Regions from separate parts of the Paenibacillus kribbensis genome, predicted to be linked through region 2. Evidence: riboswitches for the same ligand, from Rfam matches in the RefSeq annotation. Region 2 holds a riboswitch; each other region holds the start of a gene.

Region 1 (10,790 bases), 280 kb from region 2:
ATTTGTTCAGCAGCATGAAGTTATTGATAAAACCCTCTTCCTGTATGAAGATTGGGGTTTGGATTTTTGATGTGAAATCATAATAATATACGCCGCGCCCTTCCTCCTGATTTTTCTGGGAGGCACTGCCCAAATAATAGATGCCCTTGCCGTCCGGGGACATATAGATAAAGCTGCGGGACGAAATGGGGAGTTCAAGCTTGGTGCGTTTGCCAGTAGCAATATCCACAAGACTATACTCGGGGTTACCATGATTAATGAAACGAGCAGTTACCAGGAGCAATTGATCATTACTGCTGGACATTGATAGGATTTGTTCGTTCTTTAGTGTGATGACAGGTCTCTCTTGTTTGGTGATGTTATTGAATTCTGTAACCCTGTAGTCCGGAGGGATCATAGTGGCCTGTTTCTTGGTTGCGATGTCTCTTTGTTTATCTCGTCCATTTTCAGAAAATTGGGAAATGTAAGTTGCGCTTTTGCTAGGGTTGTAAGATACAGACCAAGTATTCATATCCTGATTTTCATCATGCAAGAACTGCATTGTATGAGTTGATTTATTGTAGAAAACGGTTTTAAGTGTACGTTCCCCTTTTTTGACGGCGGCTAGAACGAGTGGACCTTCTGGAGTAGTTGGTACTATACGATTAATCGCAAACAAATTATCGGATAATTGTTCGATTTTTTTTGAATTTAAATCGTACGAAAATAATTGGTCTCCCTTATCATCAACATCAGCAGAATAATAAATTTTGTGATCAGGTAAGGACACTACAGAAAGTGGGTATTGAGAAGTATAAGGTACATCAGCCATCTTGGCCATTTTTTTACTGCTTAAGTCATACGTCATGACCCGCATAACCATACCTTTATCTGTATTTTTCCCATTCACATATTCTGTATAGGTCATGGATAGATATTGGCCTTGTCCGACTGGAGCTGTCTTTTCGCCTGATTGGATTTGTTTCGATGGAATTGATTCTGTTGCTGGAGTAGAAGATGGAGAGCAGGAAGATAACAGAGCTGGAACGAGCAAGGAAAGTATAAAGAAGCGAAAGCTGTTTATTTTCAAAAGGATACATCCTTTCTAAGATGAGGGATTTACTAATATTTTTACTGCGCAGTGGTGCTAAAGTTAACTCTTAGTTGGTTTATATATTAGAAGAATTTGCTAGAGTGGTAGGAAGAGGCGTGGTGTACAAATTTCGGAACAAGCGAAAACCCACCGCGTAATTAGGTTAGGCGCCTAACGGTGGGTTTCGTTTGCATTAACATTCAGTTATGCAGCGCGCCGTGGTGGTGATCCACAGCCTTTCAAGTCCTAGAGTCTTTGCCGTTGGAGCGGCGAAGACTCTTTTTTAGTATACGGACACGGTGGGTATCTATATACCTAATTTTAGCACGTGAATTGCGTGCATGCAACGGAAAGCCATAGCTCTGATTCTCACCATATCGTTCAAATTTAAATTATTTCGCAACATTTGTTGACAAGTCAGTAGCAACAAAATAAGATAGTCCTAAATCGTAATATAAAGGAATAAAGGAAGAAAACAGGTGTGAGCCGAACTTTCCACATACAGGGTTTATTGAAGCCTTGTAGTGGTGGGCTATGTGTTCACTTAAAAGGGAAGTTCGGTACATTCCGACACGGACCCGCCACTGTATACAGGCATCAGCAGAAGACTGCTGGAGTTTTCAGAACAGCCACTGGAACTGTGAAGAACCGGGAAGGCCTGAAAGGTACGCCTGAAGTCAGGAGACCTGCCTGTTTTAACATCACTGTCGGACCCACGGGATGCTGGGGAGGTGGTTAGGCGTGCTGCATACGGAATGTCTGAAACCGACCGATCCCCTTTTTTAGAGGGTGCAGAGGGTGAGCTTTGGCATTTTATAATGGAAGCATTTCTGACTGCTGATCATGCGGTCGGGGATGCTTTTTTCACGTTAGGTTATATGATTTTACAAGATAGAGGGGGATTTATGGAATGATGAGCAATCGTAATAGGCGTTCATGGCTCATATGTACGGGATTGCTGCTGCTGATGGTAGTTATGGCTCTTTCGGGATGTGCCACAACCAATAAGATGGCGGACAACTCCGGCAAGGGTGAAAACACACCCACTAAGCAGAACGCAGCGGATAAAAAGCTGGTGATGGCATACACTTGGAAACCGTCAGGCGTTGACCCGCACGGAGATAATAGCTGGGATGTTATGCGGTCCGGTGCAGGTGAGACACTTGTCCGTTTGAATGAACAGCTGGAGCCTGTAGCTTGGCTGGCGAAAGGGTGGAAGCAGGATAGTCCTACCGTCTGGACGTTCAGCTTGCAGGATAAGGTTACTTTTCATGATGGAAAAAGTATGGATGCAGCCAGCGTCAAGGCTTCGCTGCTCCGTTCTATTCAAAAAAGCCATCTGGCGAAGGATTTGCTGGATGTGAAGTCCATTGATGTAAGCGGTCCGCTGGCGTTGAAAATCACGACAAACCAGCCGAACGCGGCGCTGGTGTCCAATCTGGCTGATCCATCGACGATTGTGCTGGATGTAGCGTCTATGAAAGATGAGCAGAGCTATCCTGCGATGACAGGTGCTTTTAAAATCAAAGCGTTCAACAAGGATCAATCCTTGGTTGTAGAACGCTATGACGGATATTGGGGAGAGAAGGCTCATCTGGCTGAAGCGACGATGAAGTTCATTACGGATGGCAATTCGCGCCTGATGGCGCTGCAATCCGGTGAGGTGGACGTAGCGACGGATATTCCGGTGGATAACGCGGAGGTGTTGAAAAAGAACGACAAGCTGCAGGTGCTGTCGGCTCCTTCCTTGCGTACCCATATGATCGTGTACAATATGGAGTCGCCTGTGTTCAAAGACGCAGCGAACCGCAAGGTTGTGGACAGTCTGATTCCACGCGCATCCATTGTGAGTGCGGTCATGAGAGGCTTTGGTACGGAGGCAAGCAGTCCATTCCCGAGTATTCTTCCCTTCGGGAAGGTCGAGCGTAAAGCACTGGACGGAACGCCGGAGCAGCTGCTAACAAAGGATGGCTGGCGAAAGGACGCCCAAGGTACATGGACCAAGCAAGGCAAGCCGTTCGAGGTTACGCTGCTGACCTTCCCTCAGCGCCCGGAGCTATCCGTAATGGCTGAGGTCATCCAGAGCCAATTACTGAAAGAGGGGATTCAGGTCAAGATTCGCAAGGTGGAAAATATTGATGAGGCGTTGACCAAAAACGATTGGGATTTTGCCATGTACAGTATGCTGACGGCCCATACAGGGGAGCCGCAATATTTTATGGATACCTTTTATTCTTCGAAAAGCGAAGCTAACGTGAGCCGTTATGTCTCCAAACCGCTGGAGGACATTCTTGGCCGGTTGAAGTTGGCAAAAGATACTGCAGAGCGCAATGGGTTGACACTGCAAGCATTAGATATCATTAATACGAATTTACCGCAGTCGTTCATTGTGCATCCTGACAATGTATTTGGTGTGAAAAAAGGGGTAGAGGGCTTTACGCCCCATCCGATTGAGTATTACTACATTACAGCGCAATCCGATATTGCGAAATAGCGGGCTACGTATCTTATGATTCGTTTTATTCTGGAACGTGCGGCGCAGCTGGTCATCATTGTATTTGCTGTCTCTACGGTGACTTTTGTGCTGATGAGACTAGCTCCGGGGGACCCTGCTACCATTTTGCTTACTGCACATAATGTACCTGCCTCTGAGGAGGCGTTGACGGCACTGCGGAATGAGCTGGGCTTGAATGAGCCGCTTCATATTCAGTATGTGAACTGGCTGCGGGATGTGTTCACAGGGCATTGGGGCACTTCGTATGTATCCAAGGAGTCGGTGCTGGCCGAGCTGTGGAGCAGACTGCCTGCTACTGTAGAGCTGGCTTTGGCCGGATTTGCCGTGATGACCGTGCTGACTCTGGGGATGGGACTGGCCGCCTCGGTCAAATCCAGCGGCCCGCTGGATCGTCTGAGCAGACTTTTGGCCCTGTTGGGCTCGTCCATTCCCTCCTTTTGGCTTGGCTTTCTGTTGATCTATTTGTTTTCTGTTTGTCTGGGCTGGCTCCCATCCATGGGCAGGGAGGACTGGACGCATCTGGTGCTGCCAGCCCTGACCCTTGGCGCAGGTTTGGGGGCCGTACAAGCTCGTGTGCTGCGTGCGCAAATGCTGGAGCTGAGTGATCGGAATTTTGTGAAAGCGGCGAAGGCCAGAGGCTTCTCCCGTACGCATATTCTGTTTTTTGAAGTATTTAAGCATGCCATTCTGCCTATTATTACGCTGTTAGGTACGAATCTGTCATTTATGCTTGCAGGTAATGTCATCGTGGAGACGATTTTTTCATGGCCGGGCTTGGGCAAGTATTTTATAGATGCGATTACGCAGCGAGATTACCCCGTGATTCAAGGGTATGTTATTTTTGCTGCATTTTTAATTGTAGGCGTTCAGTGTTTGGTAGATGTGGTCCAGACGGCGATAGATCCAAGGCTGCGTTTGCGTTAGGGGAGGAAGCTGGAAATGAAAAGGATACGGCTTTCCTTCAAAGGAAGCCTGCTGACTGGCAGTGTGCTGTTTGGCCTGATCGTGCTGCTCGGGGTGCTGGCTCCATGGGTTGCTCCTCATGATCCTCTGAATGTGGACCTTCTGAACCGTCTGGCCCCACCTAGCCAGGAATACCCCTTTGGTACAGACCACCTGGGGCGGGATGTACTGTCACGGCTGATTTACGGGATTCGAACGAGTGTGTTAATCGCGTGCGCGATTACTGTGGCTACGCTGAGTGTCAGTCTACCGATAGGCTTGCTCATTGGCTATGTACGTGGGCGTGTGGATCAGCTGATCATGCGGGGAATTGATGGCGTGCTAGCTTTTCCCGATATTATTTTGACGGTGGCGATTGTGGGGATTTTGGGCCCGGGTTTTGTTAACATGACCTTGGCTATTATTGCGGTACGGTGGGCGGGCTATGTCCGTTATATCCGCAGTCTGGTTCAAAAAGCCTGTCAGGAGGACTATGTGCGATATGCCCGTTTATCCGGCAATTCACACATACGCATACTAAGACGTTACGTATTGCCACAAGTGTTGCCGCAGTTGGTTGTTTATGCGGTATGGGATATCGGGCGCGTGGTGCTGATGATTGCCGGGCTCTCCTTTCTTGGACTGGGCGTACAGCCGCCCAAGCCAGAGTGGGGCGTGATGCTGCATGATGCAACCTCGTATTTTCAGGTGGCTCCGCATGTCATGATTTTTCCAGGCTTGGCGATTATGCTGTTTGTGCTTGCGTGCCAGCTGCTGGGTGACCGTTTTTCTGAAAAGGAGGCGGCGAAATAGTGGAGCATCGGACAGACATTGGTCGAAAGGATATGATAGAGCGAGTGGACGGGCGCAAGCCGCTGTTACACGTGGAACATTTGGGGATAGGCCGTATAGGCGCGGGAATAGCTAATGAGACGGGAACAGGCTCGGATGCAGGTAGAAAATCGGAAGCGAACGGGGAAATAATGCGGAACGGTGGCCATCAACCGCTGCTGCGAGATGTGAGCTTTTCCGTATATCCGGGCGAAATTGTGGCTCTGACCGGACCGAGCGGGTGCGGCAAGAGCCTGACTGCACATGCAATCGCAGGCATGCTGGAGCCGGGGATCGCTGTTACGCAAGGGCATATTTACTATAACGGGGAGGACATCGTCCCGTTCCATGAACGGCGCTGGCAAAGGCTGCGCCGCGAGGATATTGCGCTGCTCATTCAGCAATCGCTGAGCGGGCTGAACCCGATCCGTACCGTCCGCGCACAGTTGACGGATACGTTAAGGCTGCACGGGCGGCGTCATTTGCCGCACGAACAGAAGGAGCCGGGGCATGCTGGTGCTCATACTGCCCCGTCCTTCGCTGCACCGCAGCAAGCCGTTCTACAGGGTGCGCTACCCTGGATGAGACGGATGATAAGCCGTGCCACGGAGCTAGCTGGGGGCCGCGCTACGCAATCGCAGGAGGCTTATCTACACGCTCTGCTCCGCAAGGTCGGATTTGCGGACCCGGAGCGCATTTTGTCGTCGTATCCGTTTGAGCTAAGTGGAGGCATGTGCCAAAGAGTGCTGCTGGCTGCCATGTTAAGCTCCGGGCCGCGCCTCTTTATTGCCGACGAGCCAACTACGGCGCTGGATGTCATCAACCGGGACAAGGTTTTGGCATTGCTCCAGCAGCTGAGAGAGGACTTCGATCTCACCATTTTGTTGATTTCTCATGACCGTCAGGGCATAGGCCGTATAGCGGATCGCGTATTGGAGATGAGGCCGGAAGGAAGGATGCACGAATGATACTGGAATTGAAGCAAGTGACCAAAACTTATCCTGTCCGCAGACGGAAAAAAGGCTGGTTTAGCAAGCAAGATAGCGAGCAGGCCGCCGTGAAGCAGGTAAGTCTTGAATTACAGCGGGGAGAATGCCTCGGACTGGTTGGGGAAAGCGGAAGCGGCAAAAGTACGCTGGCACAATGTATCATGAGGCTGGAACCGTTGACCTCGGGGGAGGTTTGGCTGGATCGTCAGCCCATTCACAGTGGAAAGGTGAAGGATGTTCATCTGTACAAGCGAGTCCAGTTGGTCGCTCAGGACTCGTCTTCCTCACTGCATCCCCGTATGACCATTCGCGATATTTTGCTGGAGCCGATCCGCAATTATTTTCCTGAGCGAAAAGCGCAAGCGCTGGATATCTGTCTGTCCCTGCTGGAATCGGTAGGCTTGGAGGCTGACAGTCTGGAGAAATACCCATCACAGCTAAGCGGCGGACAAAAGCAGCGGGTATGCATCGCTCGTGCGCTGGCGGTGGAGCCGGAAATCATCCTGTTTGACGAATCCGTCGCCAATCTCGACGCAGCAACACAGTCCTCCGTACTCGACTTGCTCAAGAAAGTCCAGATAGAACGTCAGTTATCCTACCTTTTCATCACTCATGATCTTCAATCCACCCGTCCGTTTTGTGATCGGATTGCCGTTATGTATCAGGGGGAGATCGTGGAAGTATTCAAGGATTGGGATGAAAGCCTGTTACAGCATGAGTACACTCACACCTTGTTTCAAACGTTGGTGGAATGATCCATCTATCTCAAATTATACAAATTTAAAATAAATTTGATCTTTCCTTGTCGAATATTGTTGACAAAATAAGATGTGCTACCTATTCTTAATATGATTATGATAATCATTATCACATATATAGAAAAGGGGAAAAACATTGATGTCCGTTCGACACCGCAAGACTACCACCCTTATGTTGGTGGCAATCCTCCTATTATCCGTTATTTTAGGTTGCGCGAAGCAGGAGGATACACCTGCATCCACCTCAATGAACGGAGCTGCCAATGAAAAGTCGATCACGCTATCGTGGCCGCGTGACATTGGTACAATGAATCCTCACGTATACAACCCTTCCCAGCTTTTTGCACAATCCATGATTTATGAGCCGTTAGTCAGCTACAAGCAAGGAGGCAAGCTGGAGCCTGCTTTGGCTGAATCCTGGACGATATCCAAGGACGGCAAAACATATACGTTCAAGCTTCGCAAAGGTGTGAAATTTTCAGATGGAACACCGTTCAACGCAGCTATTGTCAAAAAGAACTTTGACGCAATCATGAAAAATGATAAGACGCACAGCTGGCTTGGTGTGGTAGGTGTTCTCGACAAAACGGAGGTCGTGGATGACAGCACCTTCCGATTGACGCTCAAGGAGCCGTACTACCCGGTGCTTCAGGATTTGTCCGTCGTTCGTCCGTTCCGCTTTTTGGGTGAGGCCGGGTTCCCGGATGATGGGGACACCTCCAAAGGCATCAAGAAACCTGTAGGTACAGGACCTTGGATGCTGGATGAATACAAGCAGGATGAATATGCAACCTTTAAGCGCAATCCAAATTATTGGGGAACTGCACCGAAGGTGGATAAAATTATCGTAAAAATCATTCCCGATAGCGAAACGCGTGTAATGGCCTTTGAGAAAGGCGATTTGGATCTGATTTACGGAGAAGGTGTCATTAGTCTGGATGCCTTCAAGCAGCTTCGCGACACAGATAAGTATGTTACCAAGCTGTCCGATCCTGTCGGCACAAGAAGCCTGCTGCTCAATTCGTCCAATCCCAAGCTGTCAGACCTCCGCGTACGCTTGGCCCTCCAGCATGGCTTTAACAAGCAGGCGATGGTGGAAGGTGTGACCTCAGGGCTGGAGGAAAAAGCGGATACCGTTTTGTCCAAAAACTATCCGTATACGAATGTGGACTTACAGCCCGTGGGCTATGATGTGGAAAAATCCAAAGCGCTGCTGGATGAGGCCGGCTGGAAGCTGCCAGCTGGCGGTACGGTGCGGGAGAAGGATGGACAGCAACTCGATTTTGAGCTGATTTTTGATAAAACCGATCCGATCCAAAAGGCGATGGCTGAAACCATTCAGGCGGAATGGGGAGAGTTGGGTGTTAAAGTGAACCTGACCGGGCTGGAGCTGACGGTTCAAATCAAGCGCCTTAGATCCAACCAGTTTGATCTGTACTTCTGGTACAACTATGGTGCGCCTTATGATCCTCATTCTTTTATTAACGTCATTGCCAAGAAGAGCTTCGGGATTTCCGAGGTGCTAAGCGCCCTTCCAATGAAGAAGAATCTGGATCAGCAAGTACACGAAGCACTCTCATCGACAGATGAAACCAAGCGTCAAGAGCTGTATGCTTCGATTCTGAAGACGCTTCAGGAGCAATCTGCCATTGTGCCTATTTCATATATTAAGAAAACTGCCGTATACCAGAAAAAAATTACGAATTTTGTATTCCCGGCCAACCGGGATGAAAATCCATTTGATGGAATTGAAATCGGAAAGTAGTTGAAATGAAAGGGTAACGTTCGTTTACAGAAGAGGAGGACAACTTGTGATCAGCTATATTGGGAAACGAATGATAGCGGTCATTCCTATTGTTCTCTTTGCCACTCTCGTTACCTTTGCACTCATTCATATTTCACCGGTTGATCCGGCCGAGGCCTATTTGACAGCAGCTCACATCTATCCGACTCCGGAAATTCTGGAGCAGAAGCGGCATGAATTCGGGCTGGATCAGCCTTTGCTGACACAGTATATGCAGACGCTGCAAAGAATCAGCCGGCTGGATTTTGGTACTTCGTACCTGACAAACAAGCCGGTGTGGGATGAGGTGAAGGTTCGGCTGCCGGCCACTGCCGAGCTGGCCTTGAGCAGCATGCTGCTATCCATTGTGGTGAGTATTCCGCTGGGCGTACTGGCGGCGATACGTAAAAATGGCTGGATCGACATGCTTAGTCGAGGGGTTTCATATGTTGGAGCGTCTATTCCACAGTTCTGGCTGGGATATCTGTTGATTTTCTTTTTCTCTGTCCGGTTGGACTTGCTGCCTGTAGAGGGGCGGGGAACATGGCAGCATTTGGTGCTCCCCACGTTGACCCTGTCGTTCGTTCTGATTGCTCTATATACGCGCCTGCTGCGCTCCAGTGTATTGGAGCAGCTTCAGGAAACGTATGTGCAGTATGCCAGAACCAGAGGGATTCGTGAACGTATAATTATGCTCAAGCATGTGCTCAAAATTGCCATTGCTCCGCTGATTACGGGTATGGGCATGAATCTGGGCAAGCTGCTGACCGGAACGATTATTGTGGAGCAGGTGTTTTCATGGCCCGGTTTTGGCCGATATTTTGTGGAAGCGATTTTTAACCGGGATATTCCCGTCATACAATGCTATGTGTTTTTGGCGGCATGCCTGTTCATCGTATGCAATTTGCTCGTTGATCTGGTGCATTTGTATATGGACCCCCGAATTTCAGCGAAGGGACGAGCAGAGCGGTGATGATAAGGTTGCGTACAATGTTCAAGGGTCAAAAAGTAATCGTGGCCTGCTCTGTCGTGCTGGCGGCTCTTTTCATCATTATGGCGATAGCCCCGTGGCTGGCCCCCCATGATCCGGTTAAAGTCAATTTATTGCACAAGCTGGAAGGACCTTCGAAGGAATACTGGCTGGGAACTGATCATTTGGGTCGGGACAATCTGTCCCGGCTGCTGTATGGAGCGCGTATTTCGCTCGGCTTTGCGACATTGATTTTCCTGTCCTCGCTTGGCATTGGTGTCGTGATTGGATCGGTTGCAGGTTATGTGGGCGGCTGGGTCGATAGTGTGCTAATGCGGTTTTGCGAAGGGATTATGGCGTTCCCGAATCTGGTGCTCGTACTGGGTATTGTCGGTATTTTTGGGCCGGGTCTGATGCAGGTGCTGCTTGCCTTGATGATGGTGCAGTGGGTGTATTATGCCCGAATGTGCCGCAATATGGTCGTTAGTCTGAAAGAGCGGAATTTTATAGCGGCCGCAAGGATTAGCGGCTCCTCCTCAGGAGCCATTATCCGGAGGCATATCATTCCCAATGTGCTGCGTCCGATTGTGGTTATGGGTACGCTGGAGATGGGCTGGGCGATCATGGATATTTCCGCGTTGTCTTTCCTCGGTCTGGGTATCCAGCCACCGACTCCCGAGTGGGGAGCGATGATTCATGAGGGAACAGGCTACATCCGCAGTCATCCGGAATTAATGATCTATCCGGGCGTCATGATTCTGGTAGTGGTCATGGCCTTCAATATATTGGGAGAGGCGCTGTCAGACCGGTACGGAATTTCCAAACGTCAGTAAAACAGGAGTGAGAACAACGATGGATGACGGGGCGAAGTCGAAGGTGCTGGAGGTCCGCGGCTTGCAGGTGAAGCTCCAAACGGGTACAGGGACAGTG
Region 2 (10,790 bases):
ACTTGGTTTGGGAAGGGCTATCATTATGAGTCGTCCGGATGAATGGAAACGGATTAAACCTCAATGGGAGCAACTGTACCCCAAGGTGGAGGTCGTCATAGACCCGATTGTGCATATAGAGAATATCGGTGCGGTCACCAAACCATTCGGGATCAAAAAGGAGCAAGTCCAAAATGAATAAAGTATTTCTGTTCCCCTTAGTACTCGCTATGCTGTTCATGTATCTGATTGACCGCAAAAGTCTGAATTCCGCACCTGCTGTCAATCGCTGGGTCTCACGTGTGTTGTATGTCATTAGCATTGGCATCTGGATTTACGGAACCTCGACGAAGAGCTCTGTTTATGTGGCCACATGGCTGAGCCGTTTCATTGATATGTGGCTCCCTCCTACGTTGTAACGAATGAGAATGCCTGTGGAAAAAGGAGGATTTCCTGTATGAAACAGTTCACAACCAGACAAATCGTGTTGCTTAGTGTGTTAATGGAGGTTAGTATTACCCTGGTGCATGCTCCGACGCAGGCGGCAGATTACGCGCAGCAGCATGCCTATTGGACCTGCGCAATAGCTGCTATCCTCATATGCTTTCCGATCTGGGCGATGTTGAAGCTGAAGCGGCGGTTTCCGGATCAGGATCTGCTGCAGGCCATCGTCAGCTCTCACCCCATGCTGGGGCGCATGCTGCTTGCGGTGTATCTTATTTTATTTCTGATCATTTTCGCCAGGGATTTAAGGATTATTACGGATCTGGTGGAGGTGGTCCTTTTGCCGATGACTCCGATTGTCGTCATATCTCTTATTATGCTGTTGACCTTGGTGTTTATGGCTAAAGGCGGAATCAGAACCATCGTGAGTATGACGGAATTTACCGTACCTGCGTTGATTCTGACGCTGCTGACGATGCCGCTTTTTTTCGGACACAATATAGATTTTTCAGCAATGAGGCCGTTTTTACACCCGGATATAGGTGGAGTAGTCAAAGGCAGCTGGCGGATGCTTGGCTATATGGCAGACCTCATAATATTGCCCTTTATCCTTCCTGGACGGAGCTACAATGCCCGCAGTGCGTGGCTTGGACATTTAATCGGAACCGTTTTTATGATTATAATCGTGCTGCTGGAGGAACTGGTTATTGGTGTTCCTATCTTGTCGCGGCTATTTTATCCTACGTATGAACTGGCGCGTCAGTTGCAGTTATCCGACTTTCTGGATCGGTTCGACTTGTTTGTGGGTGCACTGACCGTACCGACCTTGCTTACGAAAATCGGGGTTGATTTGTACGTCATCAGTTTGACGGTTAAGCGCATGTTTGTCCATATTTTTGGGGGGCTGATGGTTTGGCCTATGGGTTTGCTGGGTTACGTCTGCTCCTTTATGTTGTTCTCTAATATCGTCCAAATTTATGATTTCAGCCGGGAATGGACCGTGGTGATGATTGCTTTCTTTGTTGTCATGCCCTTTGTGCTTTGGCTGCTGCTCCGACCCAAGCCTGAAAAAGATAGCGAACATCATAAGCCATCTGGAGAGAAGCAGGATAGCACGGGTCAGCAAGTCAGCACGAATCAGCAAGAAAGCCAGCAGGCAAGTAGAACAGGAAAAGCTAACTTATAAGTTTACTGTATTCATCGGAAAAGTAATTTTTATTTGTCTTTCGGCCCTCTAATTGTATACTTGGTAGAAAGGAGTATGATTTTTACAAGGGAGGGAACAGGATGGCACAACGCATGGCAGGCAAGAGAGTTGCCCTTGCTGGTCCCCGTAAAGCAGACGAAATGGCATTGCTGGTTGCGAAAATGGGGGGCGAGCCAGTGCTGCGTCCGGCCCAGGGCACGGTTTTTCTGGATGATATTGAGCTGCGCAACGCGGTGGTATCGTGGGTGAAGCAGCCGCCGGACTGGAACATTTTTACGACAGGTATGGGGCTGGACGCGTTGTTTGATATGGCGGAGGATATGGGCGTGGCAGAGCAGATTATGGAACTGCTACATTCCTCGAAAATTGCGGCGCGTGGCTACAAGACGGTCAATGAACTCAAAAAGCGGGGCTTCACGCCGGATGTACGAGACGAGGATGGAAGCTTGACCGGGTTGACACGGGCTTTTGCCCCGTATGATCTGAAGGGGAAGGAAGTGCTGCTGCAGCTGCACGGTGATCCGGCCCCGCGGTTGGTGAAATGGCTGGACGAGCAGGGGGCTGTAACTCGGCAGGTGCTTCCTTATAAGCATATTCCACCCGAGGAAGCGAATTTGCAAGCATTGCTGGCAGATGTCTTGAATCGCAAAGTTGATGCAGTTACGTTTACCAGTGGCCCGCAAATCCGCTTTTTGTGTCAATATGCCAGAGCACAGAACCGTATGGACGATTTGCTGGAGGCTTTCCGCCAGGATGTTATTGCCGTGTCGGTAGGCAAAGTGACCGCACAGTCCATGCTGGAGGAAGGAATTGAACGAATCGTCTTTCCGGTAGAAGAGCGTATGGGCGCGATGATGGTCGAGCTGGGGAAATATTTTGAGCATAGCGCTTCGGCGCATGGCTTCGGTCTGGAAGTTGTGAATGGTCACTGATATGTGATCAAGCGTAAAATAAAGATAAGGGTCTACGAGGCCTTTATCTTTTTTTGTTGAACATGCAGCGTCAGTATTTTTTGTTATAGCGAAAATATTTATCTCATATAATGAATACGTTTTCGATGCATGCTACTAGGACAGGAGCTGAGCGTTTGTGAATTCTATTTGTGTATTTGCCGGGTCCAGGCCTGGACATTCATCGGTATATCTTGAGGCGGCAGGCAAGCTGGGAGAGGCTATGGCCCGACATCATGTCCGCCTGGTCTACGGAGGCTCCAGCAGGGGGCTGATGGGCGAGGTGGCAAATGGAATGCTGGCGGGCGGTGGCCAGGTCACCGGCATCATGCCAACTCTGTTATTTGATGCGGAAATTATTCATCGAGGGGTTACCGAATTTATAGAGGTTGCCAATATGCATGAACGCAAAGCGGCAATGAGCGACATGGCCGATGCGTTTATTGCCCTTCCGGGCGGTCTGGGGACCTTTGAGGAACTGTTCGAGGTGCTGTGCTGGGCGCAAATCGGCATTCATCGCAAGCCAATTGGTCTGCTGAATGTGAGCGGATATTTTGACCCGTTGGTGGAAATGGTGCGTCATAGTGTGCAGGAGGGTTTTACCGGGGCTGAGCATCCATCACTGCTGAGCATCTCTGCGGACCCGGATGAATTGATGCATATGCTAAAAAATAAGGCGGAGAACTTGAAATAAAGCGTTTTTCGTGCTTGCACAACTGATTGAGGCAAGGTTATGATAAGACCCATAATCAAATAGCGGATAGACAAGGTGCCTTTGCGACTAAGCAAAGGGTAACAGGGAATCGGGTGCAAATCCCGAGCGGTCCCGCCACTGTAAGGAAGAGGATTTTTTCAAGTTGTCACTCGCGAAAAACGGGGAAGACGAAAAGATCTATTGATGCCAAGTCAGGAGACCTACCTTGATCTGTATGCACCGATAACCTTCGCGGAGAGGATGGGTGTACGAAATCAGGAACCAGGCACAGGTTGCTTTTCCATGTTGGTTGCAGCTTTACGTGGACATGAATGTTCAGAAGCGTTTGAAGCGTAAGCGGACGGATGGAAAACAACAGCAGGATGGAGGGAGACAAAAAATGTCTGCTTGCATCTGTTTGTCTGGTGAGAAGATGCGTACATGGGAACCCCATCCGGGCAGGATGGGGGTTTTTTGAGATACAGGAGGAGGAACACGATGAGTCCATTAGGAAAATTGCTGGTGATCGGATTTGGACCGGGAGATATGGAACATATCACAAAACGGGCATTGGATGCGCTGGCCGAGAGTGAGGTCATTATCGGCTATAACACTTACGTGGATCTGATCCGTCCGTTGTTGAACGGACAAGAGATTGTACGCACAGGGATGACAGAGGAAGTGAGCCGTGCACAGGAGGCGGTTCGACAGGCAGAGATGGGCAAAAAGGTAGCCGTGATTTCCAGTGGAGACGCAGGTGTGTATGGTATGGCCGGGCTGGTGTATGAAGTGCTGATGCAAAAGGGCTGGCGCCGTGAGGACGGGGTTGAGGTAGAAGTCGTGCCGGGAATCTCGGCCATTCAATCCTGCGCTTCATTGCTGGGTGCGCCAGTTATGCATGATGCCTGCACGATCAGCCTGAGTGATCATCTGACCCCGTGGGAAACGATTGTGAAGCGTGTGGAAGCCGCAGCTTCGGCGGATTTTGTCATCGCATTATACAATCCGCGCAGTGGTCGGCGTACACGCCAAATTGTTGAAACGCAGTCCATTCTGCTGCGCTATCGTGATCCGCAGACTCCGGTTGGACTGGTTAAGAGTGCTTACCGTGAACGTCAGCAGGTGATTGTGACGACACTGGAGGATATGCTGAACCATGACATCGGGATGCTGACGACCGTAATCATCGGCAATACCTCGACGATGGTATATGACGGCCTGATTGTAACGCCGCGTGGATATCAGCGCAAGTATACGCTCGATGCGAGCGAGCAGGCGCTCAAACCGCATCAGCGGCTCCGCACGGAAGCGGAGCCGTGGTCGCTGGGCGCGCAAGAGGATCGCGCGCTGAATGCGCCGCAGGCTGGCGCAGCTCCAGCCGCGCCCGGACCTTCCGCGAGCGGTGCTGCCGCTGCGGTTGCCACGCAGGCCCGCCCGCAAGCGGTAGCTGCCGTGCAGGCCGCGCCGTCTGCGGCGCAAGCCGGGGCGGCCCCGGCATCGCTGGCAGCCGAGGCGTTGGGCCGCCTCGCTGTGGGCGGCAGGCTGCCGGGCGAAGCCAACACGCGCTGGAGCGGGCAAGCGCCCGCCGCGGGCGCCCATGGGGCGACAGCCATGGCCGGAGCTGGGGCTGCGGCCGGGACAGCGACGGGCGGCTTTGGCAAGCCGGCGCTGTTCGAGGTGGGTGTTTCCCCTGGCGTGGGAAACAAAAAGTTCACCGCTCGCCAGATGGCCCTGCTCGCGGAGATAGCAGGGGATGATGGCGAGCTGGAGTATACGCCGGATCATCAGATCGTGCTGCGCGTACCGTGCGCAGATCCTGAGGAACTGGTTGGACGGTTGCGGGATGAGCGATTAATCGTCATGCCCATTGGCGACGTATTTAAGGTGAAGGCGTGCGACTTCTGCAACATGGAGAAGGATGACGCTGTGCCTGTGGCTGAGCATCTGCAGGTTGTGCTTGGTGGATTGCAGGCACCCAAAGAAACCAGCATTGCTTTGAACGGCTGCGGTATGGCTTGCTATGGAGCGGTGCTGGAGGATATCGGCATCGTCTACCGCAAGGGCGGATACGATCTCTTCCTCGGCGGCAAAAAGTTCGGCCGCAATGCTCATGCCGCCCAGCCTGTAGCGGAAGGGATTCCGGGGGAACAGATTACAGACGTCGTCGAAAATATCATCGCTGAGTACAAGGAAAAAGGGCATCCGAACGAGCGTTTTCATAAATTTTTCAAACGTGTAGGTGTTGTTGCTGGCTTCCACCATGAAGATGCACCTGCAACGGTAGAAGTGAATGCGGTTTGTGGTGATTAGTGGACCAGAAGCCTAATGAGTCGGACACAAGCATATATATAAAATAGGGCGTCATGCAGGCTATCCCTATCATGAGGAGGAAAAAACAGCAGTGAATGCAATATTGTTGGTTGGACATGGAAGCCGGGACCCGGAGGGGAACGAGGAGCTGTTGGAATTTGCGCAGGCGGTAGCAGCTCGCGTACCGGGGACGTGTGTAGAAACCTGTTTCCTGGAGCTGGCACGCCCCAGTATTGCTGAAGGGGTACAGGCGTGTGTGGAGAAAGGGGCGACACGTGTCGTTCTTGTGCCGATTATTTTGTTCGCAGCAGTGCACGCCAAAATTGATATTCCGATGGCAATTGACCGAGCGAAAGCGAAATATCCGCAAGTGGAATTTGTATATGGACGTCCGATTGGCGTTCACGAAAAAATCGTTAGCATCCTGCTAAGCCGTTTGAAAGAAGCTCGTCCGGTTGCAGTTCCGGCGGGAATGAATAGCGCTGCAGAGGCATCCGGCGAGGCAACGGACGAAGAAACGGCGGTGCTCGTATTGGGACGCGGGAGCAGCGATCCCGATGCCAACAGCGATTTCTTCAAAATCTGCCGCATACTGTGGGAGAAGCTTTCTTATACCTGGGTCGAGAGCTGCTTTATCGGTGTGACGCAGCCTTCTTTCCCGGATGGCCTGGAACGCTGTGTACGATTGGGAGCCAAAAAAATTATCGTACTTCCATATTTTCTGTTCACGGGGGTGCTGATTAAACGCATCGGAGAAATGACCGAGGAATTTGCCGAGGCTCATCCTGAATTGCAGGTTGAAATCGGGGGGTATTTTGGTTTCCATCCGCAACTGGTCGAGCTGGTGCTGGAGCGGGCGAATGAAGGCTTGTTCGGCAAGGTTGCTGCGAATTGCGACAACTGCCAGTTCCGCTTGGAGGCGCAGGAGCATCACCACCACCATCACGATCATGACCATGATCACGGACATGATCACCATCACCACCATGATCATCATGGACATAACCACGATCATGATCATCATGGACATAACCACGATCATGATCATCATGGACATGACCATGGACACGATCACCACCATGAGGGACACTCACATGACCACGGGCACGAGCATGATCATGCTCATGCGCACAGCCATAATGACCATGATCATGAACACCACCACGATTATTCACATACGCCGTCTGTGGTGGACAGCAGCGGAATTGCTGGCAGCGGGCAGGTGAAGGGCTCATGATTTTCATGCTTTGTGGAACGAGCGATGCGCGGGAATTAGCGCTGCAAATCCGTGCTAACGGCTTCAAGGTGCTGACCTCTGTCGTAACGGAAAGTGCAGCAGCCAGCTTGTCCGAAGTGGGTCTGGACGTACGTACAGGTCGAATGACAGCCGATGAAATGGCAGCAGTGGTTCGAGAACTGGGCATGCAAGCCATCGTGGATGCCAGTCATCCTTTTGCAGAAGAAGCACATGCGAACGCCATGGCAGCCGCTCGCGAGTCTGGAGTACCTTATATTCGCTACGAGCGGGCGGGGCTGGTGTACGACAATCATCCGTTGCTTCACATTGTACCGTCCTATGAGGAAGCTGCACTGGAGGCGAAGCGGCTCAAAGGCTCCATCATGCTTACAACAGGCGGCAAGACGCTCGGTACATTCACCAGGCATTTGCTTGGAGAACCGGATATTCGTCTGGTTGCACGTATGCTGCCGCGCCTGGACAATATGGAGAAATGCAGCGAGCTCGGGCTGGAGCAAAAAAATATTATCGCCATTCAGGGACCTTTCTCCCGCGAGATGAACGAGGCCTTGTACAAGCACTTTGGCACAACTGTGATGGTGACCAAGGAAAGTGGCCGTACAGGGGCTGTAGATGAAAAGGTGCAATCTGCACTGGAACTGGGCATTCATGTCATTTTGATTTCCAGACCGGAAGTGGAATTTGGTACGGTGTTTGATTATTTTGACGGAGTGATTGACGCCCTGCGTACTGCCGAATAGAGACCTGCACTCTAAGACGTGACTCTATGATCCAATGGAGAGCTGGTCGATCCTAGTCAATCCGATAAATTCAGAGCGATTTCTGGCGTGTATTTAAAATATAGCTATCTTAAAATACGCAGTTTTTTGCAGCACCATCCGACTGCGTAGTGGAACAACAGGTAACTTTCATGTTCTAAGCTAATTTAATTTTCTAATCTTTCATAAGGAGCGGTAGAGACGATGGATTTTAAAACCGATTTTAAACCGTTAACGGTACAACCGCAGGAGATTGAGGGCAAAAGCTTCGAGATGATCACAGAAGAGCTGGGCGAGCATCCTTTTACAGCCGAGCAATATCCGGTCGTACAGCGCGTTATTCACGCATCCGCTGATTTTGAGCTGGGCCGTAGCATGGTGTTTCATCCGAAAGCGATTGAAGCCGGAATTGCAGCGATTCGTGCAGGCCAGCAGGTCGTGGCCGATGTGCAAATGATTCAAGCGGGGGTCAGCAAGGATCGTATCCGTCAGTTCGGTGGGGACGTGCATGTGTATATTTCCGACCCCGATGTGATCGAAGAAGCGAAAAGGCTGAATACGACACGTGCCATTATTTCGATGCGCAAAGCGATTCAGGCTAGCGAAGGCGGCATCTATGCGATTGGTAATGCGCCGACTGCGCTGCTGGAGCTGATTCGTTTGGTCAAGGAAGGAGCGGCCAAGCCTGGACTGGTGATCGGGATGCCCGTTGGCTTCGTGTCTGCAGCAGAGTCGAAGGATGAGCTGCGCAAGCTCGATATTCCGTTCATTACGAATATTGGGCGCAAGGGCGGCAGTACGATTGTTGTAGCGGCACTGAATGCGATCTCCTTAATGGCTGTCCGCTAGCTGCGGTTGTCCGTTTGCTGTATCATGAAATGAATTGGAACATGATCATGATCAGTAGAAGAGGTTAAGGAGGAATAGGTATGGAAAAGGAAGCGGCGTCCGCCGACAGACCCAAACGGATGAAAAGCGGTGAAGCTCCCGCGCCGGACAAGCCGATGCGGTCAGGCTTTACGACTGGAGCCTGTGCAGCTGCAGTAGCCAAAGGAGCGGTGCAAATGCTCATCACGGGCATTCCGTCGAAGGAAGCGGTGATATCGCTGCCAGCGGGCTTCGATCATGCGTTTGAGCTGATCGAGCCTGTGCTGAACGCGGACGAAGCTTCCTGTACGACGATCAAGGACGGTGGCGATGACCCGGATGCCACGCATCAGGCGCGAATTACCGCGTCCGTTAGCTGGCGCGAGGAGCCGGGCGTTGAGCTGGACGGCGGCATCGGCGTGGGGCGGGTAACGAAGCCCGGTCTGCCTGTACCCGTCGGGGAAGCAGCAATCAATCCCGTGCCGCGCCGGATGATTGCAGAGGCCGTCACAGGCGTGTTGGAGGAGCACGGATCGGCCAAAGGCGTCCGTGTCGTCATCAGCGTACCGGACGGCGAAGAAATCGCCAAGAAAACGCTGAACGGGCGGCTTGGCATTCTGGGTGGTATTTCCATATTGGGTACACGCGGTGTGGTGGTTCCGTTTTCCACATCGGCTTATAAAGCCAGTGTCGTGCAGGCCATATCGGTTGCGCAAGCGATGAACTGCCAGGAAATTGTCCTGACCACAGGCGGCAGCAGTGAAAAATATGCCATGCAAATGTACGATCAGCTGACGGAAGAAGCCTTTATTCAGATGGGCGACTTTGTCGGCTTTGCAGTCAAGCATGGCAAACGACTGGGAATGAAGAAGATTATTCTCGTCGGCATGCCCGGCAAGCTGTCCAAGGTCGCTCAAGGCGTCATGATGGTTCACTCCAAGAGTGCCCCGGTGGACTTTGGCTTTCTAGCTAAGGTCGCTCGCGAAGCAGGTGTGGACGAGTCGCTTGCAGCGGCAGTGGCAGAAGCCAATACCGCGACGCAGGTGGCTGATATGATGACCGAGGCTAATGCGCTGAGCTTTTTTGAAAAGCTGTGCATCTATGGATGTCAGCATTGTCTGGAGCATGCAGGCGGTGGAATTGTCGTAGAAATGGTACTGGTAACGCTGAAAGGAAACGTACTGGGGAGGGCGAGAGTCGGTGAGTAGAGTGATCCGTGTCATTGGCATCGGTGAAAATGGAGCGGCAGGTTTGTCGCAGGAGACGCTGGAGCGAATCGAGCGTGCGGACCTGCTGGTTGGTGGAGAGCGCCAGCTAGCCTTTTTCAAGGCAGCCACAGGGGAAAAACGAACTTTAAAGAGCGGCTTTTCCGCCGTAGTGGAAGAACTGGGACGCTTGCGTGAGGACAAGGATATTGTCGTGCTCGCGTCAGGCGATCCGCTTTTTTTTGGCATCGCAGGGTATTTATCTACCAAGCTGGGGGCCGAGCATCTGGACATTATGCCGCATCTTAGCTCGGTTCAGCTTGCGTTTGCCCGTCTGGGAGAAAGCTGGCAGGATGCAGTGCTGGAAAGCGTACACGGTCGTCCGATGACCGGACTGGCGCAGCGGATCGACGGACAGAATAAGGTCGCTTTATTGACAGATGACCGCAATCATCCCGCCGCAGTTGCCGCTTATCTGTTGCATTTTGGCATGACAGAATATGATGCCTTTGTCGGCGAGCATTTGGGCGGACCGGACGAGACGTATCGGCATTATACGCTGGAGGAAATGGCGCAGGGCGTGTTCCAACCGTTAAATGTGGTCATTTTGCGCCGTCGCAAGGACGCGGATGTACCAGCACCTCGTCGGGGCTTCGGCTTCGAGGATGCCGAATTTCATCAACGCAAGCCGGAAAAAGGGCTGATCACAAAACGCGAAGTACGCGTATTCAGCTTGTCCGAGCTGCGTCTGACCGAGCGAAGCATCGTATGGGACATTGGGGCAGGCTCCGGCTCTGTGGCTGTGGAGTGTGCACGGCTGGCCAAGTACGGGCAAGTATTTGCCATTGAGAAAAATGAAGGCGATTTGGCGAATGTGGAAGCAAACAAAATCAAATTCCGCACCGATTTTCTGGTTATTCATGCCAAAGCGCCTGCCGGACTGGACGAACTGCCGGACCCGGATGCGGTGTTTATCGGCGGGAGTGGGGGAGAACTGGCAGAGCTGATTCGGCTGTGCGCTTCCCGTCTGCGCACGGATGGAAGAATCGTGGTCAATGCCGCCACCGTTGAGACATTGCATGATGGCATGAAGGCGATGCAGGCAGCAGGGCTGGAGA
Region 3 (10,790 bases), 2.0 Mb from region 2:
CGGCAGGAGCGATCTTGTTTATTGCGATGAGGCTAACCGGAAAGGTGCGATGGTCGTTATTATGGCGTAAGGAAATGGTATGGATTGGAGCAGGAACGACCTTCGGTACCTTTTCGGCCTTGTATTGGGCAGAGCAATATGTCAGCTCGGGGATCGGAGCCATTTTGTCAGCTACCGGACCGATGATGATCGTGATTATGCAATCGATGCTGCTACGGCAAAAAACGTCACGGATTACGGTCATTGGCTGCATGATCAGCTTTCTTGGTGTGGCACTAGTTGTGCTGCCCGGATTGGCAGTTCAGATCAGCGGCCTGTGGCTGGCGGGATGCCTTATCATTTTGCTGGGGGAGCTGTGTTATTCCGGGGGAGCTCTTTATTCCAAGCGGGTGATGGATGTATTTCGTGAAACAAACCCGATTGTTCTGAATGCGGTGCAAATGATTCATGGAGGATGGATGCTGCTAGTACTGTCTGCGATCACGGAACCGTGGAGCTCTGGGGAATGGCAGTACCTTCCTGCCATGGGGTCGTTATTTTATCTGATCCTGTTTGGTTCGATGATTGCACATACACTGTTCTACTGGCTCATGGAGCGTACGAATCCACTGTTTCCGACGACCTGGCTCTATATTTCACCACCGATTGCTGTAGGCCTGGGGGCTTTTTTATATGGAGAGCACGTAAGCTGGTGGATGCTGGCAGGGGTACTGCTCATTGTGATCGGGTTGATGTGCATGAACAATGGCATCATCCGTCTGGTGAGCAGACGAAAGCTGCGTACGGCTCCCTGAAAATATGAGTCATTTACATTCAGGCATCGCATTATAGACACAAACACAAACACAAAAACCTCCAAAGCTGCCGCATGTTCATGGAGTCAATCCCATGCGACGCTTGGAGGTTTTCAGCTTAAAATCATTCAACATTCAGTACGAATTTGTCGATGGCGTGCTTGACGCCGTCTTCGTTATTGCTGGTAGTGATGTAATCAGCCAGCTTCTTCAATTCAGGAATGGCGTTCTCCATAGCTATGCCGAGACCGGCACATTCAAGCATTTCATGGTCGTTCCATGAATCACCGATGGCAATCGTTTCCGACAGATCACAGCCAAAATGGTTTGCAAGGAAGGCGAGAGCGTGGCCCTTGGTGCCTTCATGATGCATGATTTCCAGAAAATGAGGCTTGGATTTCGTAATATGCACTTCACTGCCCAGCAGCTCGCGCAGCTCGGGAATTAGTTCGTCCAACACTTCCGGCTCGTCAATGATCAGCAATTTAGGAGCCGGCTGCTCTATCACTTTACTGAATACAGGCTCTACAAAATATTCCGTATTGTTCAGCGCGGTATAATCCTTGATTTTCTGATTATCTTCACGTGTGTACAGCTTGTCATCTATATAGGTTTGCAAATGCAGATTGCGTTCCAGGCAGAATTCATACAGGCGGCGTGCAGCTACGAGTGGAACATAGCGCTCATACAGCACATTTTCATCCAGCAGGTTTTTAACCAAAGCTCCCTGGTACGTAATAATCGGCACGTTCAATCCGGTTTGACGGGCAATTTTATGTGCGGAGGCGTAAGCTCGTCCAGTAGCGAGAGTAACTACAACACCTTTAGCTACAGCAGCTTCCAAGGCCTGTTGTGTCGCCGGAGTAACTTCTTTCTGGTCATTAATAAGTGTATCATCAATATCAATAGCAATTAATTTATACATATCTGTATTCTCTCCTTTATCTCTATCATGGGGCAATGCTCAAATTGTATCTCATAATATTCAAAATGACAATATCACAAAGAAAAGGGGACGACTCCTATAAGAGCCTGTCCCCTTATAACTACTGAAGTATTGGCTTGAAACCATGGGAAAAAGTAACTATTAGTCTTCCAAAAATACAAGTCCCACAAAATCGTCCAGCTCAATATTACCGAAATAATGTTTTAAATCGAGAGAGGACAAGGCTTGACGAACCTCGCCTTCATCATAGCGCTTGCCGCGCAGGGTATTCTCTATATCAGCGACGTCGCCCACACCGAAGAAATCACCGTAGATTTTAATGTCACGGATATGGCCTTCCTTAAGGTCCATGCGGATATCAATAATACCGACTGGAAATTTACGGGTGTGCTTGATATTGCTCTCTGGGGATTGACCGTAGTTCCAGTCCCAGGATTGATAGCGTTCTTTGGAAATTTCATGGATTTTAGCCCAATCGGCATCGGTGAGCTTATATTGAGGCACCTGATCCAGGTCTGCTCCGAATATGAAGCGCAGCAGCTCCTCACGAAATTGTTCAATAGTCATCTCACGATCCATCAGCTCGCTGATGTTGGCAACACGGCTGCGGACGGATTTGGTGCTTTTTGATTTAAATTTTTCAGGGTTGGCATTTAGGGATGCGGCTACATTGTCCAGATTCAGGTTAAACATCAATGTACCGTGGCTGAACATGCGTCCGCGTGTGGAAAACTGGGCGTTTCCTGAAATTTTGCGTTCACCGACTTGAAGATCGTTGCGTCCGGTCATTTCGGCTTCCACACCCATTTGGCGCAGGGCATCAATAACAGGCTGCGTAAATTTGAGGAAATTATGAAAGGATTCTCCGTCATCCTTGGTAATAAAGCTGAAGTTTAAGTTGCCGAGGTCATGATAGACAGCTCCGCCGCCCGACAGGCGACGAACGACCTGAATATGATTGTCTCTGACAAACTCGGCGTTGATTTCTTCAATGGTGTTTTGATGCTTGCCTATAATAATAGAAGGCTGATTAATGTAAAACAACAGATAGCTGTCGTCCAGCGGTAGATTCTTGAGCGCATACTCCTCAATGGCAAGATTAATGGCTGGATCGTGTATGCCCTGGTTGTCGATGAACAGCATGTCCATTCCTCCGTATATACAAACTGTGTATTTTATGTGTGCCTTCTTCTATTGTAACCCAAGTGGGCGATGTACAAAAGCTCATTTGCATTGACGGGACGCAAAAAACAGCCCCATAATGGAGCTAAATGAACAGGAACGGCCGGAAAGGATGATAGGCAATGATAGAGGTTTACGGTCATGGCGGAGACAGGGAGACGGCTGCGGCGACATTTGGCGGAGCAGCTGCGGATTTTGTAGATTTTAGCGCCAATATTAATCCGCTTGGACCGCCGCCCGAGGTGCTGGAGGTGCTGCAAAGTGCGTTGGATACGGTGATTCGCTATCCAGACCCAGGACACCGGAATTTTAAAAATATGCTGGCACGGCGACTGCAAGTTCCACCCGAGTCGCTGAGTATCGGAAACGGCGCGGCTGAAAGCATGGCGTTATTGCTGCTCGGACTGACTCCCAAACGTGTGGGCACGGTGGAGCCATGCTTTTCGGAATATGCAGAGCTGGCGGGCAAATTCGGGGCTGAGGTTAGCCGTGTGTACGGCAAGGCTTCCTTGCAATGGAAGGCGGATGTGGAGGACATACTCCAGCTCATGGAGCAGGTGGACGTTCTATTTTTGGGGCAGCCGAATAACCCAAATGGTGTACAGTACGGCGAGCAGGAACTGCGCGCGCTGGCAGAGGCGGCTGGCCAAACGGACACCGTGCTGGTGGTGGACGAAGCCTTCATTGATTTTATCCCACTGGAGCAGAGAATTTCACTGCTGCCTGTGTTGGATCGGTATCCTCATGTGATTTTGATCCGGTCGATGACTAAATTTTATGCCATTCCTGGTCTGCGTCTAGGCTATGCGATTGCTCATCCAGACTATATCCGGCGCATGACGGCCAAACAGGTGACCTGGAGTGTGAACGGATTGGCGTTGCTGGCTGGGGAGGCGTGTCTGCGAAGCGGAGAGGTCTACGAGCGGCGCACCCAGGAGCTGATTGCAATCGAACGTGGTCGTCTGCTGACCACGTTGGCGGAATGGGGCTGCGGTGTCATTCCCGGCGAAGCAAATTATATACTGGCAAGGGCGCCGGGAACGTGGAGTGCATCGGCTATACAGCAGGCGCTTGGACAACGCGGGATTCTTATCCGTAGCTGTGCCATGTATCCAGGGCTGACGACAAGCCATTTTCGGATTGCGGTCAAGGACGCGGAATCCAACGGCATACTCCTGTCTGTATTGGGTGAAGTGCTGGAGGAGGAGCGTTGGCGTGACAATTAGCTTGATCATCATGGCGGCCTATTTTCTGGACAGGCTGATTGGCGACCCGAGGTGGCTGCCGCATCCGGTCATCGGCATGGGGTATGCCATTTCAGCGTTGGAAAAAGCGATTCGCCGTCAGGTCAGCAGTGACCGGGGGTTGAAACGCGCAGGCATACTGCTTCCATTCCTTGTGGCAGGAGGCTCTTTTGCGGTCGCCTGGGGGCTGCTGCGCTTGCTTGCTTGGATTCACCCGTGGCTGTCTGTCGGAGCAGAAATCGTTCTGATCGCAACCACGATCGCTTCCAAAGGACTCAAGGATGCGGGGATGGCAGTCTACCGCCAGTTGCAGGTGGGTGACCTGCCTGCGGCACGTCGGGAGCTGGGGATGATTGTCGGGCGGGATACACAGCAGCTGGATGAGCCAGAGATTGTGCGCGGAACCGTCGAAACGGTCGCTGAAAACATCGTCGACGCGATTATTTCTCCGCTTTTTTATGCCCTGATCGGGGGGGCACCCTTGGCGCTGGCTTATCGTGCCGTGAATACGCTCGATTCGATGGTCGGCTACAAAAATGAAAAGTATCTGCATTTAGGCTGGGCCTCGGCACGTCTGGATGATGTAGCTAACTACATTCCGGCACGCCTGACAGCGGTTATGCTTGTGGCAGCGGCGTGGATGTTTCGGCATGATGCGGCAAGAAGCTGGCGTACAGTCAAGCGGGATGCTCGTCTGCATCCAAGCCCGAACAGCGGCTTCCCGGAATCGGCCGTTGCCGGTGCACTGGGGATTCGACTCGGAGGCTATAACGTCTATCACGGCGTGCGCTCCTTTCGTGCATATATGGGTGAGGGGCTACGACCGCTGGAGTCGGAGGATATCCGGCACACGATCCGGCTAATGTTCACTGTGTCCAGTATGTTTGCAGGATTGTGTCTGCTAGGAGCCGCAGGCTGTTTTGCCTTGGAATGGATACAGTGAGGAGTGACGCCATCTTGAAACAAGCTATAGAAGGAAAAAGGGAACCAGTATGCGAACAAAGTCTGAACTCGCAGCAGGATATGGAGCCGTATCATGCTAATGAAGATTCGCAATGGGATCTGGAGCTTGTGCTGGTACGTCACGGCACAACCCTGTGGAACAGAGAGCGTCGATATCTGGGACACTCTGATATCAGTTTGCTGGCGGGAGCAGAGCAGGAATTGGAGCCAATGCGTGAGAGGCTTCAAGGTCGGTCATTTGCTCGAATTTATTGCAGTGACTTGATGCGGTGTCGCCAGACCTTGCAGATCATTTTGCCGGAATCAGCATTGAAATCTGGACGTGCCCTATCGGCTAAGCCTCCTATTATGGACCCACGCCTGCGAGAGCTTGATTTTGGCGAATGGGATGGAAAAACGTATGACATGCTTAAGAGTGTGGCATTGTATCGCGCTTGGATTGATGAGCCGCAACGCATCACGCCTCCTGGAGGAGAGTCTTGGACAGATTTTGAGCATCGTTTGCGCGATTTTCTGGACTCTCTGTATGAGTGGCGTTTTGCTATGGAGGCTCAGCCAATAAGTTTGGCTGATGCTCCTCCCTCTGTTCTGGTCGTCACGCATGGCGGCGTCATTCGTCAGTTGGCTTGTATGCTGAACCCTGGGCATGATTTTTGGAGCCTAAACCCGGAACCGGGAGCTGCACTCAGCATCCAGTTGAGGTTGGCAGAGCCGCACAAGTTCATAGCGAATATACTTTCTCATTCGTTAGACAAGGGCTGGTAAATAGGCTGTTTGGGTTGTAAGCAGTCTCTTTTTAACCTATAATCATCAAGTAAAAGAACGGCTTGACTAACACTACATCAAATATCCAGCAGACGAGGTCAGCGCAGTGTAATCGAATTTCCCTTCACGCGCTGTTAAAAGGGAAGCCGGTGTGAATCCGGCGCGGTCCCGCCACTGTAAATGGAAAATGCCTGTTAAAGCCCTGCTTTATGTGCCATCAAGCATATAAAGGACATAGGCTGCGGCATCTGCCATAAGTCAGGATACCTGCCCGTCCGCCTCTCACCATAATCCTTCGAGGAAAGGATGCGTGTTCGCAGTGACTGTCCATGCGGAAGAAGCTGCCGCCTGCGCAATGATCTGCGCTAACGTGACCCCTGTGTCCTGATATAAGGATACGGGGTTTTTTTGAAGGGAAGGAAGGCTGGATTTAGAAGATATCGGATGAGGTTCAAGCGCTCTTACGATTTATTATGGAGGGGTGTAAATCATGTCAGAGAAAAAAATAAAGGTCTGGACAGCAGGCTTATTGGCTTTAGTCTTGGCGGTTGTACTGAGTGCATGTGGCGCGAATGGAAAAAACGCCGAAAATCAAGGGAATCAGGCTTCTTCGCAGCAGGCAGGACAGACAGCGACTGCACAAGAGCCTCCGGGCAAAACGGTTTACCCGTTAACGATTAAGGACGCAACAGGGCAGGAGTTTACGTTCAAAAAAGCGCCGGATAAAATCGTTTCCGTCTCCCCGGCAGAAACCGAGGCTTTGTTCGCTATCGGGCTGGATAAAGAAATTGTCGGCGTAGACGACTATTCCGATTACCCGGAAGCGGCTGGGAAGAAGCCCAAAATGGGCGGTATTATGAAGCCGAATGAAGAAGCGATCATTGCTGCGAATCCAGATGTTGTTTTTGCAGGGATATCTCTTAGCGAGCAGGCTACGACCAAGCTGCGTGACATGGGAATTATGATTTTTAAAACTGAACCCAAAACAGTTGAAGATGTCATAGCCAACATCGAATTATATGGGAAAATCACCGATCATCAGAAGGAAGCAAGAACGGTGACCGACAAGATGAGAGCAGACGTAGCGGAAGTGAAGAACGGTGTTAAAAATATCGGCAAAGGGCAGAAGCTGCGAGTGTACGTTGAGTTTTCACCTGGCTGGACGGTTGGCAAGGGTGAGTTTATGGACGAGCTGATTACGCTGGCGGGCGGCGAAAATGTAGGTGCGACGCAGAAGGGCTGGTACCAGATCAGTGAGGAAAATATTATTGCTGCGAATCCAGACGTGATTTTGTATAGCAAAAGTGTCAAGGATGACAAAACAGGTCAAACGCTCGGGGAGATCATCAAAGCCCGCAGTGGATGGGATCAAATCTCGGCTGTTCGCAATAACCGTGTTTTTGCCGTGGATGATAATTTGGTCAGCCGTCCGGGTCCACGCGTGACAGAAGGTCTCAAGGAAGTGGCCAAGGGCGTGTATCCTGAAATTTTCAAATGAACCGTAGACTGATCGGCTTTGGAGGGACAGGTCTGGTCTTGCTGCTGTTGACGCTGCTGCTCTGTCTCGGCATGGGCTCAGCCAGGCTTCCGGTCAGCCAAATCATAGGTATTCTGATCAATCATCTACCGGGGTTAGGTGAGACGTTTACACCGGATTGGAATACGTCCTCAGAACAGATTATTTTGAAGGTCAGACTGCCACGGGTGTTACTCGGAATGCTGGTAGGCGCTGCGCTTGCGCTGGCAGGAGCCGGATTTCAAGGTGTGCTGCGCAATCCGTTGGCTGATCCGTACACGCTTGGGGTGTCCTCGGGTGCTTCGGTAGGAGCGGCGGTGCTGATTTATTGGGGGCTTCAGTTTTCTTTTGTTGGCATATGGACGCTGCCGCTGGTGGCGTTTTTCACCGGAATGCTGACGCTGTGGATGGTGCTGACGCTGGCACGGGAAGGTGGAAAGATTCCGACACAAAGTCTCATTTTGTCGGGTGTGGTGATGCAATCTTTTCTGGGAGCGGTTGTTTCCTTCCTGACAGCCATGTCGAAGGAGACGGTCAATGAAATATTGTACTGGACGATGGGGAGCCTTAGTCTGCGTGGTTGGTCGTATACGGGAATCCTTTTACCTTACGTGGTTATAGGCTTGGTGTTTCTGTGGAACCGGGCACGGGTGCTGAATATTCTGGCTTTGGGTGAGCGTCAGGCGGCTCATATGGGCGTTCATGTAGATGCCACGAAGCTATCTGTGCTGATCGTATCCACGCTGCTGACCGCTGCTGCTGTCTCGGTATGTGGAGTCATTGGTTTTGTAGGACTCGTCGTACCGCATATCATCCGTCTGGTCACAGGTCCCGATTATCGGATGATTGTTCCGCTATCCGCGCTGGGGGGAGCTATTTTTATGGCTTGGGCAGACACTGCGGCTCGCACACTGCTAGCTCCAACAGAAATCCCTTTGGGTGTAATGACGGCCTTCGTCGGTGCTCCGTTCTTCGCGTACCTCCTGTATCGGAACAAAAAGCTGCGCAGGGGGGAACTGCTGTGACAGAACAAAGTGAATCACAGAAGACGCATATTCGAGCATTAGAGGTAGCTGGCCTGACTCGTGCTTTTGGAGATTTCCATGCGTTGAAGAATATAAGCTGGAGCGTAGATGAGGGGTCTTGGTGGGGGATTATTGGTCCGAACGGCAGTGGAAAATCGACCTTGCTGCATTTGCTTTCCGGTGTAGATCAGCCAACCTCGGGCAGTGTTCATATCTATGGTAAAAAGGTCGGCAGCTACAGCAGAAAAGAGCTTTCCCGACTTGTAGCCGTACTCCAGCAGGAGGGACTTCCTCCCGTAGGATACACCGTCAGGGAAGTTGTAGAAATGGGACGGTTTCCTCATCAGGATTGGCTGGGCAGGGAAAAGGGGGTGGATGTTGGCTTTATCACGGGTCGCGTGCTGGAGCGTTTGGGCCTTGCCTCACTGGCGGACAGAGCATTGGATCGCCTGAGCGGGGGGCAGCGGCAGCGTGTAGCTTTGGCAAAGGTGATGGTGCAGGAGCCACAAATATTGCTGCTGGACGAGCCCACGACCTATCTGGACCTGCGCTATCAGCTTGAATTTATGGAGCTGCTGGCAGAATGGAGGCAGGAAACGGGTGTGACGATCATTGCGGTCCTGCATGATCTTAATTTGACGGCCCAATTTTGCGACGATTTGCTTGTGCTCAAGGATGGAATGATTGAAGGGGTGGGAGCCTCAGCGGAGTTGTTAACCGAGGAGCGAATTCGCCGTGTATACGGTGTTGAGCCTGTGATGCTTCCTCATCCTGACAGCGGTGTACCGCAGCTTTTGCTGCGCAGAAGCGCTCGTAATACATGTAGATGAGTAGGAGATTTTATAACACTATAAAAGAAGCAGGGAGTGGAAGGTATGAGCGAAAAGCTGCGTCAGCTGATTAATAGCATAACCCCGCCGGATGAGGTGGCGGCTTCGGCCGCATCACAGCATCTGGACCAATTAACAAAGCCGCCGGGAAGTCTTGGAAAGCTGGAAAGCCTGGCCATCCAGCTGGCAGGAATTACAGGGGTGGACAAGCCAGAATTTAATCATAAGACCGTTATGGTTATGGCTGCGGATCACGGTGTATGTGAAGAAGGGGTCAGCGCCTTCCCGGCTGAGGTTACGCAGCAAATGCTGTATAACATGCTGTCAGGAGGCGCTGCTATTAATGTGCTTGCACGTCATGCGGGCGCAGACGTCAAGGTTGTAGATGTTGGCGTCAATGCGGATGTCGCACACCCGGATTTGGTGAGCCGCAAGGTGCGCATGGGCACTTCGAATATGGCCAAAGGGCCAGCCATGCTGCGTACGGAAGCGGAGCAGGCGATTTTGGCCGGAGCTGAAGCTGTAGCCGAAGCGTTCGAAGATGGCACACGGCTATTCGTTACCGGGGAGCTGGGCATCGGGAATACGACAGCCAGTGCTGCGGTCGTATGTGCCCTTACCGGACTGGAGCCGGAGGTTATCGTAGGCCGGGGCACGGGGGTAGATACGGCTGGGCTTGCCCGTAAAATAGCGGTGGTCTGCCGCGCATTGGACGTGAATCAGCCGGATGGAAATGACGCGCTCGACGTGCTGACCAAGGTCGGCGGTCTGGAGATTGCCGCCTTGGCGGGCGTCATCCTCGGCGCAGCCGCACATCGCTGTCCAGTCGTGCTGGACGGCTTTATTTCCGGCGCAGCTGCCCTCGCTGCGCGCGCTCTGGCGCCCGCAAGCGCGGCGTACATGCTCGCCTCGCACGCCTCGGACGAGCGCGGGCACGCAGCGGTGCTACGCCAGCTCAAGCTGGAGCCCATGCTGCATTTGGACATGCGGCTCGGGGAGGGCACAGGTGGGGCGCTGAGCCTGCACCTGATTGATGCGGCGTGCCGCATTATGCGCGAGATGGCGACCTTTGCCGATGCTGGCGTATCGGACGGTCAGGGAGCCGCGCAGCGATGAAGGCGCTCGTGACCGGCGGGGCACGCAGCGGCAAAAGCGGCTTTGCCGAGCGCTTATGCATGACGCGCGCGCCGCGCGCCTGCTACATTGCCACGGCACAAGCCTACGACACGGAGATGAAGGAGCGCATTGCCCTTCATCGGTTCCAGCGCGAGTCTGCCGGGTATGACTGGCAGACGCTGGAGGAAGCGCAGGCACTGCCGGAGCTGCTGCGGCGGCTTGGCGGCCTCCCTGAAATAGCACAAGTAGAGGCAAGGTCGGCTGCGCAAGGCAGCCAGCCTGTCAGCCTGCACGCCAGCCGAGCACCGCAGCCATCACCCGCGCCTATGGTGCTGGTCGACTGCCTGACCCTCTGGCTGTCGAACGTGCTGCTGGCCGCTGGCGAGGACGGCGAGGCTGCGTCCCGAGC

What was found. Region 2 has a riboswitch for cobalamin ahead of cobJ (precorrin-3B C(17)-methyltransferase). Riboswitches for the same ligand answer to the same signal wherever they lie in the genome.
Region 1: it holds a riboswitch for cobalamin, as region 2 does, so the genes downstream of both, B4V02_RS00320 (ABC transporter substrate-binding protein) here and cobJ (precorrin-3B C(17)-methyltransferase) in region 2, are expected to answer to the same signal.
Region 3: it holds a riboswitch for cobalamin, as region 2 does, so the genes downstream of both, B4V02_RS18430 (ABC transporter substrate-binding protein) here and cobJ (precorrin-3B C(17)-methyltransferase) in region 2, are expected to answer to the same signal.

The regions. Positions count from the first base shown of each region.
Region 1 covers NZ_CP020028.1:67,343-78,132, forward strand. The annotation lists gene B4V02_RS00315 (hypothetical protein) at 1-1,069, opposite strand, end outside; cobalamin riboswitch at 1,585-1,780, shown strand; gene B4V02_RS00320 (ABC transporter substrate-binding protein) at 1,983-3,566, shown strand; gene nikB (nickel ABC transporter permease) at 3,582-4,511, shown strand; gene nikC (nickel transporter permease) at 4,527-5,342, shown strand; gene B4V02_RS00335 (ATP-binding cassette domain-containing protein) at 5,342-6,328, shown strand; gene B4V02_RS00340 (ABC transporter ATP-binding protein) at 6,325-7,104, shown strand; gene nikA (nickel ABC transporter substrate-binding protein) at 7,247-8,872, shown strand; gene nikB (nickel ABC transporter permease subunit NikB) at 8,919-9,863, shown strand; gene nikC (nickel ABC transporter permease subunit NikC) at 9,863-10,693, shown strand; gene nikD (nickel import ATP-binding protein NikD) at 10,713-10,790, shown strand, end outside.
Region 2 covers NZ_CP020028.1:344,317-355,106, forward strand. The annotation lists gene B4V02_RS01515 (Ger(x)C family spore germination protein) at 1-181, shown strand, start outside; gene B4V02_RS01520 (hypothetical protein) at 174-398, shown strand; gene B4V02_RS01525 (GerAB/ArcD/ProY family transporter) at 437-1,609, shown strand; gene B4V02_RS01530 (uroporphyrinogen-III synthase) at 1,711-2,562, shown strand; gene B4V02_RS01535 (LOG family protein) at 2,720-3,274, shown strand; cobalamin riboswitch at 3,332-3,517, shown strand; gene cobJ (precorrin-3B C(17)-methyltransferase) at 3,773-5,584, shown strand; gene B4V02_RS01550 (sirohydrochlorin chelatase) at 5,676-6,821, shown strand; gene cobK (precorrin-6A reductase) at 6,818-7,582, shown strand; gene B4V02_RS01560 (precorrin-8X methylmutase) at 7,805-8,449, shown strand; gene B4V02_RS01565 (cobalt-precorrin-5B (C(1))-methyltransferase) at 8,530-9,675, shown strand; gene cbiE (precorrin-6y C5,15-methyltransferase (decarboxylating) subunit CbiE) at 9,668-10,790, shown strand, end outside.
Region 3 covers NZ_CP020028.1:4,140,461-4,151,250, reverse strand. The annotation lists gene B4V02_RS18460 (DMT family transporter) at 1-794, shown strand, start outside; gene B4V02_RS18455 (Cof-type HAD-IIB family hydrolase) at 919-1,719, opposite strand; gene lplA (lipoate--protein ligase) at 1,882-2,883, opposite strand; gene cobD (threonine-phosphate decarboxylase CobD) at 3,045-4,148, shown strand; gene cbiB (adenosylcobinamide-phosphate synthase CbiB) at 4,138-5,109, shown strand; gene B4V02_RS18435 (histidine phosphatase family protein) at 5,124-5,894, shown strand; cobalamin riboswitch at 5,973-6,182, shown strand; gene B4V02_RS18430 (ABC transporter substrate-binding protein) at 6,385-7,392, shown strand; gene B4V02_RS18425 (FecCD family ABC transporter permease) at 7,389-8,435, shown strand; gene B4V02_RS18420 (ABC transporter ATP-binding protein) at 8,432-9,265, shown strand; gene cobT (nicotinate-nucleotide--dimethylbenzimidazole phosphoribosyltransferase) at 9,311-10,381, shown strand; gene B4V02_RS18410 (bifunctional adenosylcobinamide kinase/adenosylcobinamide-phosphate guanylyltransferase) at 10,378-10,790, shown strand, end outside.